One region of the Mesorhizobium sp. LjNodule214 genome, then DNA from elsewhere that is predicted to be linked to it. Evidence: riboswitches for the same ligand, from Rfam matches in the RefSeq annotation. Region 1 holds a riboswitch; each other region holds the start of a gene.
The links. A riboswitch is a leader RNA that binds a small molecule or an ion and turns the genes downstream of it on or off. The one in region 1 is predicted to bind S-adenosylmethionine.
Positions count from the first base shown of each region.

Region 1 (4,208 bases):
TTTCGTTGCTGGATTGACCCGCGAGGAGGATCAAGCATGTCTGACCGCGCCGACGTAGGCCCTCTGCAACTGGGCGAAACGGCGCCCAATTTCGTGCTCGACGCGATTACTCGCGAGGGCAAGATAGCTATCGACGATTTCCGCGGCGAGAAGCCAGTGCTGGTCGGACTGTATCGAGGTCTCCATTGTCCTTTTTGCAGGCGTCATATCGCGACGGTTTCGCTGCTCACACCAGCCCTTAACGCAAAGGGCATCGAAACCCTCACGGTGGTGAACACGCCCATCGAACGGGCACGCCTTTATCTCCGTTATCATCCGATGCCGGCTCTGCTCGCGGCGTCTGATCCTGAGCGGGCTTCACACCGCGCCTTTGGGCTCCCCAATATGCAGATCACCGAGGGCGAGAGCGTATGGCCGCACAAGGTCTCAATGAGCGATGTGAAGGCGATGCGGGTCAACGTGCCGGGCGAAATGCCTGAGCCGATGGATCCGTTTGCCACGCTCGAATATCTGAACAAAAAAGACAATTACGATATCACTGAAGCGGACCAGCAAATGATGGCGACCGGCGTGGGCCAGCTCATGGGTCAGTTCCTGCTCGACCGCAACGGCGTCGTTCGGTGGACGTTCGCGTCGTTGTCAGCGCCGAAAAACCGGGCCATCGACTACCGGTCAGGGCCGACAGGGTTCATCTTCAGCAAGTCATTCTGAACCTGGCAACCAATGCGATGGACGCCATGACTGATGCCTCTACCATCGATCGCAAGCTGACGTTTCACGCCGCGCTGCATGATGACGCGAAGGTAGAGCTGTCGATTTCCGACACTGGGCACGGCATTCCGAAAAACCGCCTCGACAGTGTGTTCGATGCGTTCTACACGACCAAATCCACTGGCACCGGGCTTGGGCTCTCAATCGCCCGCGCCATCGTGGAAACCTACGGCGGAAAGATCTGGGCGGACAATCGTGCCGGTGGCGGCGCCGTATTCCGTTTCGTCCTGCCACTCGCCCAAGCTGCCTGACCATGGAACCGATCATCCACATCATCGATGACGACGCGTCGTTTCGAACGGCGCTCGGTCGGATCGTCGAAGTTTCGGGCTATCGGGCCAACTGCTACGAGTCGGGCGAGGATTTCCTGGCTCGGGTGCCTGAATCCGAAGCCGGATGCATCCTGCTGGATCTGCGTATGCCCGGGCTCAGCGGCCCGGAGCTGCAGGAAAGGCTCGCGCAGGCGGTGCCGCTGCTTCCCATCGTCTTTTTGACGGGCCAAGGCACCATCGCAGCCAGCGTCCAGGCGATGAAGGCAGGCGCCGATGATTTTCTGGAGAAACCCGTCTCGTCGAAAATCTTGCGAGCGGCGATCGAGCGCGCGCTGGTGCAGAACGAGAAGCGGCGCGCCGGACACGATCAGATTCAGGTGCTTCAGGCCAAGGTGTCAAATCTTACGCCCCGCGAAATCCAGGTTTTCGACTTTGTTGTTCGCGGCAAGCGGAACAAGCAGGTTGCGTATGACTTGAACACATCCGAGCGAACGATCAAGGCGCACCGGCACAGCATCATGGAAAAGCTAAGCGTGACCTCGCTGGCCGAGATGGTGTCTATCGCCGAGCGACTAGGGCGCATCGAGCCAACGCCCATAGTCCCAAATCCAACGCCCGATTCTTCACCAAAGGCCAATATCCAGCGACATTAACTCGGCTCACAATCCCGTTCGAAACGCTCATGCCCGTCAGCCCTTCGAGGAACGAATTTGGAAAGCCCGCCATGGACAGTGGCTGTCGTGGAAGATGATCCGAGCATGCGAAGAAGCATCGAACGGTTGCTATACGCACACGGTTACAAAACCATGGGGTAACGATTCGGCAGAAAGATTTCTCGAACGCGATGCTTCCAGCACTATAGCTTGCCTGGTGCTCGACATTCATCTTGGCAATATGTCCGGCATCCAATTGCGCCATTGGCTAACCGATTCAGGCTCTAGCTTACCGGTTATCTTCATCACTGCCGTCGACGACGACACTCTTGAAGCGCAGGCGCTTGCAGCAGGCTGCCTTGCATATCTGCACAAACCATTCGCAGCCAAGCTTTTGCTTTCTGCTATCGCCAAAGCCCTCGCGGGACCATCAGACGCGTAAGTGAGTTTTCTGTTCGATGTCGTCCGGCAAGGCCCGATCTTGGGGCTACTGTCCGCTTCAGAAGCTTGCAGTTGGTGCGCCACAATCCTCCGAAACGAGCGCGGTATTGGGAGGCCGCTTTGGGTCAACTCAGGACATCGGATCCTGGAGATTTAACGTCCGCTATCGTTCTTCCCTGCACCACAAGCGGACCTACTGCTCCCGGCCCGAATCGGACGTTCGTTGACAACCGGTACTGACCTAAGTGGGCATTCGCAGCGGGCTTGGACTTTGCGAAGCTTGATCGGCCTTCCGCGTCAACCCGCAGCAGTCAACCCCGTATCATGGAGTGCAAGATGGCCTGCATGTGCTCTTCCAGGTCGAGCTCGCCTCGTGCCTCAACAGTCAACAGGTACTCGGCCTTGGCTCGGCGGTCGTCCCGGCTGATCGCAGGATAGGAACAGATGTCCAGCAATGCTTCCTGTTCAACTCGGTCTGCCATCTTGCGGTCGTGCCAGCTGCTGCCCGCTCGATGAACTGCTCGATGGAGCGCGGCATAGGCGGTCACATGGGTTGCGATCATCGCCTGCAATTCGCGCGAAGTACCCTCCCCTTCATGAAAATGCCCTCCATCGTTTCGCACGCATCTGGAGGGCTGGCGACCTACTGTTGCCCCGTTCAGGGCCACATCGTCTTCACCACCGTTGCCGGTCAGGCTGGTTGGCGGGGCCGAAGCCCTCTCTGGATGCACAGATCAGTTTAACAAAAACGATTGCACTTCGGCAAGTTTTCTCCTCGTGGTTGAAGTTTGGGGGGTGTGAGATCGAGCAGATTTGAGGCTCCACAAACCACCCCCACCCCGCTACAGGACAAACCCCGGAGGCGGGTGCCGGCGACCGGCCGTCCCGGCGGCGGCGATCTCACCCGCTGGCGTTCTAGTCTAGAGTCAAACTCTACCAACTGGCTGCCGCCGATGGCCGAGGTGAATGGGAAGTTGCCGTTCGGCTCAACAGCCAGAACGGGCACGTTGCGCCAACTACCAAGCCACTACTCGGACGTCGCGTTCTTGGGCCGAGAGCAGTAGGTCCGCTTGTAGCTAGGGAGTGACGATAGCGGACGTTCAACCTCCAAGGTCTGATGTCGTGAGCTGACCCTAAAATAGCCCTCCGGCAGCACCCGCGATCGGACCATAAACCACGCCATGTGAGGAATGGCCAAAGCGACGTGGTAAGTTGATCTGTGCTGGCGCCGGCACTGCACGCTCGCATCCGAGGCAGGACTAGAATACGCTCGCCGCCCGGAGCTTCGACCTATGAAAGAGGCAGGACACAAGTATGGAGCGACGCCTCACCGCAATCCTTGCTGCCGACGTCGTCGGCTACAGCCGCCTCATGGGAGCCGACGAGGTTGGCACGCTCGCACAGCTGAGGAGGCTTCGCGCCGAAGTGATCGAGCCCAAGATCACAGAGTCGCACGGACGCATCGTCGGTTCCGCTGGCGACAGCCTTCTTGTCGAATTCGCCAGCGCAGTCCACGCGGTGCAGTGTGCGGTCGAAGCCCAGGAGGGATTGGCCGCTCACAATGCAAGTTTGCCCGAAGAAAAGCGCATGACTTTCCGCATGGGCGTGAATTTGGGCGACGTGATTGCAGAGGACGATACGATCTACGGTGATGGCGTGAACATCGCCGCGCGGATCGAGAAGCTTGCAGAACCTGGCAGCGTCTGCGTCGCGAGCAACGTCTACGAGCAGGTCAAAGGCAAACTAGACTACGCCTACACCGACCTCGGTAGCCATCAGGTCCACAACATCGTGGCGGCGGTGCGCGCCTATCGGGTCAGTCGAGCAAAACCCACTTCGGCATTCTCGACAAGGGATACGCTGACGCTTCCCGAAAAACCGTCCATCGCGGTCTTGCCATTCGACAACCTAAGTGGCGACCCCGAGCAGGGCTACTTCGCTGATGGCATGGTGGAGGAGATCATCACCGCGCTGTCCCGGACGCGCTGGCTGTTCGTCATCGCGCGCAACTCGAGCTTTACCTACAAGGGCCGGGCAGTGGACATTAGGCAGGTTGGACGCGAGCTTGGTG
Region 1 is NZ_CAXUPE020000002.1:252,648-256,855, forward strand. It holds gene ACSQ3Z_RS15110 (peroxiredoxin-like family protein) at 37-711, shown strand; partial or broken gene ACSQ3Z_RS15115 (sensor histidine kinase) at 612-1,022, shown strand; gene ACSQ3Z_RS15120 (response regulator transcription factor) at 1,025-1,696, shown strand; partial or broken gene ACSQ3Z_RS15125 (response regulator transcription factor) at 1,802-2,138, shown strand; gene ACSQ3Z_RS15130 (hypothetical protein) at 2,449-2,709, opposite strand; SAM-I-IV-variant riboswitch at 2,773-2,871, opposite strand; gene ACSQ3Z_RS15135 (adenylate/guanylate cyclase domain-containing protein) at 3,452-4,208, shown strand, end outside.

Region 2 (4,208 bases), on a different contig from region 1:
GGGAAAAGCCGTTCCTGTCGGGCGAGGCGAACATGTCGCACACCATCGCCAATCTCGAACACCACCATTTCAAATACTCGGCCTTCCGCCAGCCCGGCGACGTGCATGTGCACATGTTCGGCACGGCGACGCTGTCCTTCGCCGACGGCATCAGGACCGAAGCCGGCGATGTTTTCGAGATCGAAGCCGGTGACTTCGGCCTGCCGCTGCGCAACCCGCTCGAAATCGAAAAGCCGGTGAAGGTGGCGGTGAAGGCGCTGTAAAGCAGGCGATGACAGCGTGATCTCCCCCCTCCTTGTGGGGGAGATTGGCAGTTTCAACCTCTCAATAAATATCGAAGTCGAAATACTTGGCCTGGATCTTCTTGTAGGTGCCGTCGGCGACGATGGCGTCTATGGCCGCGTTGAGCTTGTCGCGCAGTGCGGTGTCGTCAAGGCGCACGGCGATGCCGGCTTCAGTCTCGGTGCCCTTGACGTCGCCGACCATCTTGCAGCAGCCGTCGCTCGCCTTCTTCATCCAGTCGACCAGCACAAACTTGTCCGAGATCACCGCGTCGAGGCGGCCGTTTTGCAGGTCGGTGATCGCCTCTTCCTGGGTCGGGTAGAGTTTGGCCTCGGCGCCGGCCTTGCCGTAGACGTCCTGGGCGAAATCGGCCTGGGTGGTCGATGCCTGGGCACCCACGGTCTTGCCGGCAAGGGCTGCCGGGTCGGTCGAGGTCAGCTCGCTGTCCTTCGGCGCGACCAGCGCAAGCGGCGTCGTATAGTATTTGTTGGTGAAGGCGACCTGCTTCTTGCGCTCCTCGGTGATGCTCATCGACGCGATAATGGCGTCGAATTTCTTGGCCTGCAGGGCGGGAATGATGCCGTCCCAGTCCTGGGTGACGATTTCGCATTCGACCTTCATCTGCGCGCACAACGCATCGGCGATGTCGATGTCGAAGCCGACGACCTTGCCGTCCGGAGTGATGGTGTTGAACGGCGGATAGGCGCCCTCGGTGCCGATCTTCAGTTTCTCCGCTGCCTGCACCGACATCGAACCGGCGCCGAGCGTCAGCATGGCAGCCGCGGCTGCCGACAGGATCCATCTCGAGATTTGCATGGTCTTCCCCTTTATTTCCGTCACCTTGACGGACCGAGGCACAGCCAAGCATGGCGCGCCCGGTCAGGCAAGCACGGTCTGGCGGTGGCGGAAAGATCAGCGCGCGGCGCGGAAATGCTTGGACAGTTTCAGGCCCTGCGCCTGGTAGTTCGAGCCGAGATCGGTGCCGTAAAGCGCCTGCGGCCGTTTCAGCATGTGCTCGTAGACCAGCCGCCCAACGATCTGGCCGTGATCGAGGATGAAGGGCACTTCATGGCTGCGCACTTCGAGCACCGCCCGGCTGCCGGTGCCGCCGGCCGCCGAATGGCCGAAGCCCGGATCGAAGAAGCCGGCATAATGGACGCGGAATTCGCCGACCAGCGGGTCGAAGGGCGTCATCTCGGCGGCGTAGAGCGGCGGCACATGCACCGCCTCGCGGGACACCAGGATGTAGAACTCGTCCGGATCGAGCACCAGTTCGCCGGCGCCGCTCTTGTAGAGCGGCTCCCAGAAATCGACGACATCCTGCGCGGCACGCTTGTCGACATCGATCAGGCCGGTGTGGTGCTTGCCGCGATAGCCTACCAGCCCGTCCTTGTCGCCGTCGAGATCGATGGACAGCGCAATGCCGCCGCCGGAAATGTTAGGCGGCTCGGTGGCCACCAGCATCTCGGCATGGTGCAGGTCGCGCAATTCATCTTCCGACAGCAGCGCGTTGCCAGTACGGAAACGGATCTGCGACAGCCGCGAGCCGGCGCGCACGACGATCGGGAAGGTGCGCGGGCTGACCTCGAGATAGAGTGGACCATGATAGCCGGCGGCGATCTTGTCGAACTCATGGCCGCGATCGGTCATCACGCGGGTGAAGATGTCGAGCCGCCCGGTCGAGCTCTTCGGGTTGGCCGAAGCGGAAATGTCGGCCGGCAAGGCCAGGCTTTCCAGCAGCGGCACGATGTAGACGCAGCCGGTTTCCAGCACAGCGCCCTCGGCGAGGCTGATCTCGTGCAGCTTCAGCCGCTCGAGCTTGTCGACGACCTGGTGGTTGGGACCGGGCAGGAAGGAGGCGCGCACGCGCCAGGCCTTGTCGCCGAGCCTCAGATCGAGGCTGGCCGGCTGGATTTGGTCGGCGTCGAGAGCGCGCGGCGATTTCAGCGCGCCCGACTGGAAAAGCGCGGAAATGTCCTGATCGGGAAGAATGCCTGTCTGCCGCAAAGGCTTGGCTCCGCTTCAAGGCCGGGCTTTTTTTCGCCGCAGGTTCTTGCCGCAAAACCGTCGAACACTTTTGCGGAACCTGCCTGGTACAAACCTCTTAATGAAGCCGGCAATTGACGCAAGCGCGGTGCGGGTCTAAAGGGTCGTTATCCCGTGGTGATTTGGCCGGTCGGCTTGCAGCCACGTTAAACAAGTCGCTAAAGGACCGTTGGCCGCAAGGCCGTATGGACCGGTTGCGACTTTCGCGGCCGGTTTTTTTTGTGTTTGGGACAGAGCAATGACCAAGAAGCGCGACTGGAAACCTCAGACGGCACTCGTGCATGGCGGGACCTTGCGTTCCGGCTTCGGCGAGACCTCCGAGGCGATGTACCTCACCCAGGGCTATGTCTACGAGACGGCACAGGCGGCGGAAGCCCGCTTCAAGGGCGAGGAACCGGGCTTCATCTATTCGCGCTATGCCAATCCCACCGTCGACATGTTCGAAAAGCGCATGTGCGCGCTGGAAGGCGCGGAAGACGCGCGCGCCACGGCCTCCGGCATGGCGGCGGTGACGGCTGCCCTTCTGTGCAGCGCCAGGGCCGGCGACCATATCGTGGCGGCACGCGCGCTGTTCGGCTCCTGCCGCTGGGTGGTCGAGACGCTGGCGCCGAAATACGGCATCGAGGCAACGCTGGTCGACGGCACCGATATCGCCAACTGGGAAAAGGCGGTCAGGCCGAACACCAAACTGTTCTTCCTCGAAAGCCCGACCAATCCGACGCTGGAAGTGGTCGACATCGCCGCCGTCGCTTCGCTGGCCAATTCGATCGGCGCCAGGCTGATCGTCGACAACGTCTTTGCCACGCCCTTGCAGCAGAAGCCCTTGCAGCTTGGCGCCCATATCGTCGTCTATTCGGCGACAAAACATATTGACGGCCAGGGCCGCTGCCTCGGCGGTGTCATCCTGTCGGACAAGAAGTGGATCGACGAGAATTTGCACGACTATTTCCGCCACACCGGCCCCAGCCTGTCGCCGTTCAATGCCTGGACGCTGCTCAAGGGCCTGGAGACGCTGCCGCTGCGCGTGCGCCAGCAGACGGAAAGTGCCGGCAAGATCGCCGACTTCCTTGCCGAGCGCCCAGAAATCGCCCGCGTCATCTATCCGGGCCGCGCCGACCATCCGCAGGCCGATATCGTCAAGAAGCAGATGACGGGCGGCTCGACGCTGATCTGTCTCGACGTCAAGGGCGGCAAGCAGGCGGCCTTCGCCTTCCAGAACGCGCTTGACATCGTGCTGATCTCCAACAATCTCGGCGACGCCAAGAGCCTGATAACCCATCCGGCGACGACGACGCACAAGAACCTCAGCGACGAGGCGCGCGCCGAGCTCGGTATCGGCCCGGGCACGCTCAGGCTTTCGGTCGGACTTGAGGATGCGGACGATCTGCTCGCCGATGTCGAACAGGCGCTGAAATCCGCCAAATAAAGGGTCCAGACTGCGATTGGACAAACGCCTGAGCGTTGCTCAGGCGCCCTCTTCCAGCTCGGTCATAGCCTTGGTGCGGATGGTCATCGCATTGCCGCGCCAGTCGACCGAGCCGCCGAGCCAGCCGCGCGCCCAGATCGCCGGCAGCATCAGGTCACGCACCATCATCGCCGGAATGGTACGTGGCGACAGATACCAGCCCTTGGCCCAAGCCAACGCGCATTCCGGCACATAGGCGAGCGCCAGAACGCAGAGCACGGTGAGCGACAGACTGATGCCGGCGCCGGCCGCTGCGACCAGCGCCAGTGCCAGCGGCACGGCCACGCCGGTCAGGATTTCGGGGGCGAAGAACAACGGGAAGGTGACGCGGCGCAGGCGCGCCCAGCGGGCCTGGCGCGACCATATGTCACCGAGATGGCGCTCCCCAAGCGGCTGCTCGAAGGGCGAAGCGACA
Region 2 is NZ_CAXUPE020000001.1:1,661,599-1,665,806, reverse strand. It holds gene araD1 (AraD1 family protein) at 1-263, shown strand, start outside; gene ACSQ3Z_RS07995 (ABC transporter substrate-binding protein) at 325-1,098, opposite strand; gene ACSQ3Z_RS07990 (2'-deoxycytidine 5'-triphosphate deaminase) at 1,195-2,289, opposite strand; SAM riboswitch at 2,433-2,510, shown strand; gene ACSQ3Z_RS07985 (O-succinylhomoserine sulfhydrylase) at 2,567-3,754, shown strand; gene ACSQ3Z_RS07980 (ceramide glucosyltransferase) at 3,794-4,208, opposite strand, start outside.
Region 2: linked by a shared signal. The riboswitch ahead of ACSQ3Z_RS07985 (O-succinylhomoserine sulfhydrylase) and the one ahead of ACSQ3Z_RS15130 (hypothetical protein) in region 1 are both predicted to bind S-adenosylmethionine.

Region 3 (4,208 bases), 2.0 Mb from region 1:
CGAAGAAATTCCAGAACCACCACGGCATCGAGAGGCCGATCTTCTGGCCGTTGGCGTCGAGAGCGGTCGCCCTTTCCACCGTGGCGCCGAGCTCCTCGACCAGATTGACGAAGTCGCGGATGGTGCAGAAATGGATGTTGGGTGTGTCGTACCAGGAATAGGGCAGGTCCTTGGTCACCGGCATCCGTCCCTTGACAAACAGCGACAGCCGCACCCGCCAGTGGCCGAAATTGGGGAAGGAGACGATGGCGCGGTTGCCGATCCTTAGCAGTTCGTCGAGCACCAGCTTAGGGTTGCGGGTGGCCTGCAGGGTCTGCGACAGGACGACGAAATCAAAACCCTTGTCGGGATAGAATTCGAGGTCCGTGTCGGCGTCGCCCTGGATGACGCTTAGGCCGCGCGCCACGCATTCGTTGACGCCGCGCTGCGACAATTCCAGGCCGCGGCCGTCGACGTGCTTGGTCGCCTGCAGCAGTTCGAGCAGCAGGCCGTCGCCGGAGCCGACGTCCAGCACCCGCGACCGCGGCGGGATGAGACCGGCGACGACTTCAAGGTCGACGCGCTGGGCGCGGTTGACGCTCATGGCTTCGCCTCCTGCCTGGCGCATGGTCCCGGTCCGAAAAGTCTGCTACTTTTCGGGGTCATGCGCTAAGCCCTCTGGCCCGGGCGGCCGAGCCGATGAAGCCGTTGATGGCGGCGAACAGTTCCGGTTCCTCGAGCAGGAAGGCATCGTGGCCGCGGTCGGTGTCGATCTCGACGAAGGAGACGGAGGCGCCGGCGGCGTTCAGCGCATGCACGATCGAGCGGCTCTCTTCGGTCGGGAACAGCCAGTCGCTGGTGAAGGACACCAGGCAGAAGCGGGTCTTGGTGCCGGCAAAGGCATCGGCCAGCCGGCCGCCATGGTCGGCGGCGAGGTCGAAGTAATCCATGGAACGGGTCATGTAGAGATAGGAGTTGGCGTCGAAGCGATCGACGAAGGTCATGCCCTGATGGCGCAGGTAGCTCTCGATCTGGAAGTCGGCGTCGAAGCCGAACGTCAGCGCCTCGCGGTCCTGCAGATTGCGGCCGAACTTGCGGTGAAGTGCCGCTTCCGACAGATAGGTGATGTGGGCGGCCATGCGCGCCACCGCCAGGCCCTTTTCCGGGCGCTTGCCATGCTCGAAATATTTGCCGCCATGCCAGTCCGGGTCGGCCATGACGGCTTGCCGGCCGACCTCATGGAAGGCGATGTTCTGCGAGGAATGGCGGGCGCCGGTGGCGATCGGCAACGCAGAGAAGACGCGCTCCGGATAGGTCGAGGCCCATTCCAGCACCTGCATGCCGCCCATCGAGCCGCCGAGCACGCAGAACAGTTTTTCGATGCCGAAATGGTCGACCAGCATAAGCTGCGCTCGCACCATGTCGCGGATGGTGATGATCGGCAGGTCGAGCCCGTAGGGCTTGCCGGTGGCCGGATTGGTCGAGGCGGGGCCGGTGGACCCGAGACAGCCGCCGATGACGTTGGAACAGATGACGAAGAAACGGTTGGTGTCGATGATCCTGCCGGGGCCGATCAGCGCCTCCCACCAGCCCGGCTTGCCGGTCACCGGATTGGTGCTGGCAACGTGCTGGTCGCCGGTCAGCGCATGGCAGACGAGGATGGCGTTGGAGCGGGCATCGTTCAGCGTGCCATAGGTCTGGTAGGCGATCTGGAACGGCGACAAAAGCGTGCCGGCGTCGAGCTTCAGCGGCTTGTCGGCGCCGAAACGCAACACCGGGCTCGACGGTGCGTCGATCTCGTTGTTGGTTTTTCCAGGGCGCGGAGCGGCCATTGTCTCTCTCTTGCATTACGCATCGTCCGGCCGGCGGCGGACAACAAAAAACCGGCAATGCCCTCGCAAAGCCGGTTACAGGATGCAAACGGCCCTTTAGCGAGTTGTTTAACGTGGCTGCAAGCCGACCGGCCAAATCACCACGGAACTGTCACATTCTTCTAGAACTCGCGCGCCTTGCCGTCAACGGCCGGTCGCTCGCGCCACTGCCGGCTCTCGACATTCCGGGCCACGGCTAGTATTTCCGCTGCGGCTTCCGGCGGAAGAATTCTCGATGGATTTGTTAGACATGAACAAGAGACCGGATCAGGCACGGCCAACGCCCCGCGCGGGCATCATGGATATCGACGCCTATGTGCCCGGCAAGAGCACGGCGCCGGCCGGTGTCGCCAAGGTCTACAAATTGTCGTCGAACGAGAACCCGCTCGGCCCGTCGCCGAAGGCGATCGAGGCCGCGCGCGAGGTCGCGGCAAAACTCGATATCTATCCCGACGGCACCGCCAGGCGGCTGCGCGAGGCGATCGCCGAGGTGCACGGGCTGAATGCGGCAAACATCATCTGTTCCAACGGCTCCGACGAGATATTGGGCCTGCTGGCGCAGACCTATCTGGCGCCTGGCGATGAAGCGATTTTTACCGAACACGCCTTCATGGTCTACAAGATCTACATCCAGTCGGCCGGTGCGACGCCGGTCGCTGTCAAGGAGACCGACGAGCGCGCCGACATCGATGCGATACTGGCCGCCGTGACGCCGCGCACCAAGATCGTGTTTCTCGCCAATCCCAACAATCCGACCGGCACCTATGTGCCGTTCCAGGAGGTGCGCCGCCTGCATGCGAGGCTGCCGAAAAACGTGCTTCTGGTGCTCGATGCGGCTTACGCAGAATATGTCCGCCGCAACGACTATGAAGCCGGCATCGAGTTGGTCGGCGGAACCGAGAACGTGGTCATGACCCGCACCTTCTCCAAGCTCGGCCTTGGCGGGGCGCGGATCGGCTGGATGTATGGTCCGATGCACGTCGTCGACGCGATCAACCGCATTCGCGGCCCCTTCAACGTCAACGCCACGGCGATCGAGGCCGGGATCGCCGCCATCCGCGACCGCGCCCATGTCGAGCGCAGCGTGGTGCACAACGAGACCTGGCTGACCTGGTTGACTGAGGAATTGACAAAGCTGGGCCTCAGGGTAACGCCGAGCGTCGGCAATTTCCTGCTGATCCACTTTCTCGACGACAAGAAGCATTCGGCGGCGGCTGCCGACGACTACCTTACTGCGCGCGGCTTCATTTTGCGGCGCGTTTCCGGTTACGGCTTTCCCAATGCGCTGCGCATGAGCATCGGCACCGAAGAAGCCAATCGCGGCGTCATCGACGCCCTCACGACATTCCTGAAAAGCTAGAACACCATGACATCACCGCTGTTCGAAAAGATCGCGCTGGTCGGCATCGGCCTGATCGGCTCGTCGCTGGCCCGCGTCATCCGCCGCGAGGGCCTCGCTCGCCATGTCGCCATCTCGACGCGCAGCGAAACGACGCTGGGGCGGGCCAGGGAACTTGGGCTGGGGGATTCCTACACCACCGATGCGAAGGAAGCGGTGCGCGATGCCGATCTGATCATCGTTTCGGTGCCGGTCGGCTCCTCCGGCGCGGTCGCGGAAGAAATCGCGCCGGCGCTGAAGAAGGGCGCCATCCTCACCGATGTCGGCTCGACCAAGGCCTCCGTCATCGCGCAGATGCAGCCGCATGTGCCGGAGAGCGTGCATTTCATACCCGGCCATCCGCTGGCCGGCACGGAAAAATCGGGGCCGGATGCCGGCTTCGCCGACCTCTTCGACAATCGCTGGTGCATCTTCACGCCGCTGCCGGGCACCGATCCGGAGGCGCTGGAGCGGCTGTCGGAATTCTGGCGGCGTTGCGGCTCCAACATCGACACAATGGACCCGCAGCATCACGATATGACTTTGGCCATCGTCTCGCATCTGCCTCATATCATCGCCTACAACATCGTCGGCACCGCCGACGATTTGCAGTCGGTGACCAAGTCCGAAGTCATCAAATATTCGGCTTCCGGTTTTCGCGACTTCACCCGTCTCGCCGCTTCCGACCCGACCATGTGGCGCGACGTCTGCCTGCATAACAAGGATGCGATCCTCGAAATGCTGGCGCGATTCTCGGAGGATCTCGCCTCGCTGCAGCGGGCGATCCGCTGGGGCGACGGCGAAAAGCTGTTCGACCTGTTCACCCGCACGCGTGCCGTGCGCCGCTCGATCATTGAGGCCGGCCAGGACATCGACGTGCCGGACTTCGGCCGGCAAGCCGTCGAGCATCCGGCCAAGGGGTAGGTCTCACGCCTCCAAATTTGCCGGCCAGTGGGCCGCCATCATGGCCAGCGTCTCGG
Region 3 is NZ_CAXUPE020000002.1:2,271,891-2,276,098, reverse strand. It holds gene metW (methionine biosynthesis protein MetW) at 1-583, opposite strand, end outside; gene metX (homoserine O-acetyltransferase MetX) at 642-1,811, opposite strand; SAM riboswitch at 1,888-1,965, opposite strand; gene hisC (histidinol-phosphate transaminase) at 2,101-3,210, shown strand; gene ACSQ3Z_RS24695 (prephenate/arogenate dehydrogenase family protein) at 3,217-4,152, shown strand; gene ACSQ3Z_RS24690 (sugar kinase) at 4,156-4,208, opposite strand, start outside.
Region 3: linked by a shared signal. The riboswitch ahead of metX (homoserine O-acetyltransferase MetX) and the one ahead of ACSQ3Z_RS15130 (hypothetical protein) in region 1 are both predicted to bind S-adenosylmethionine.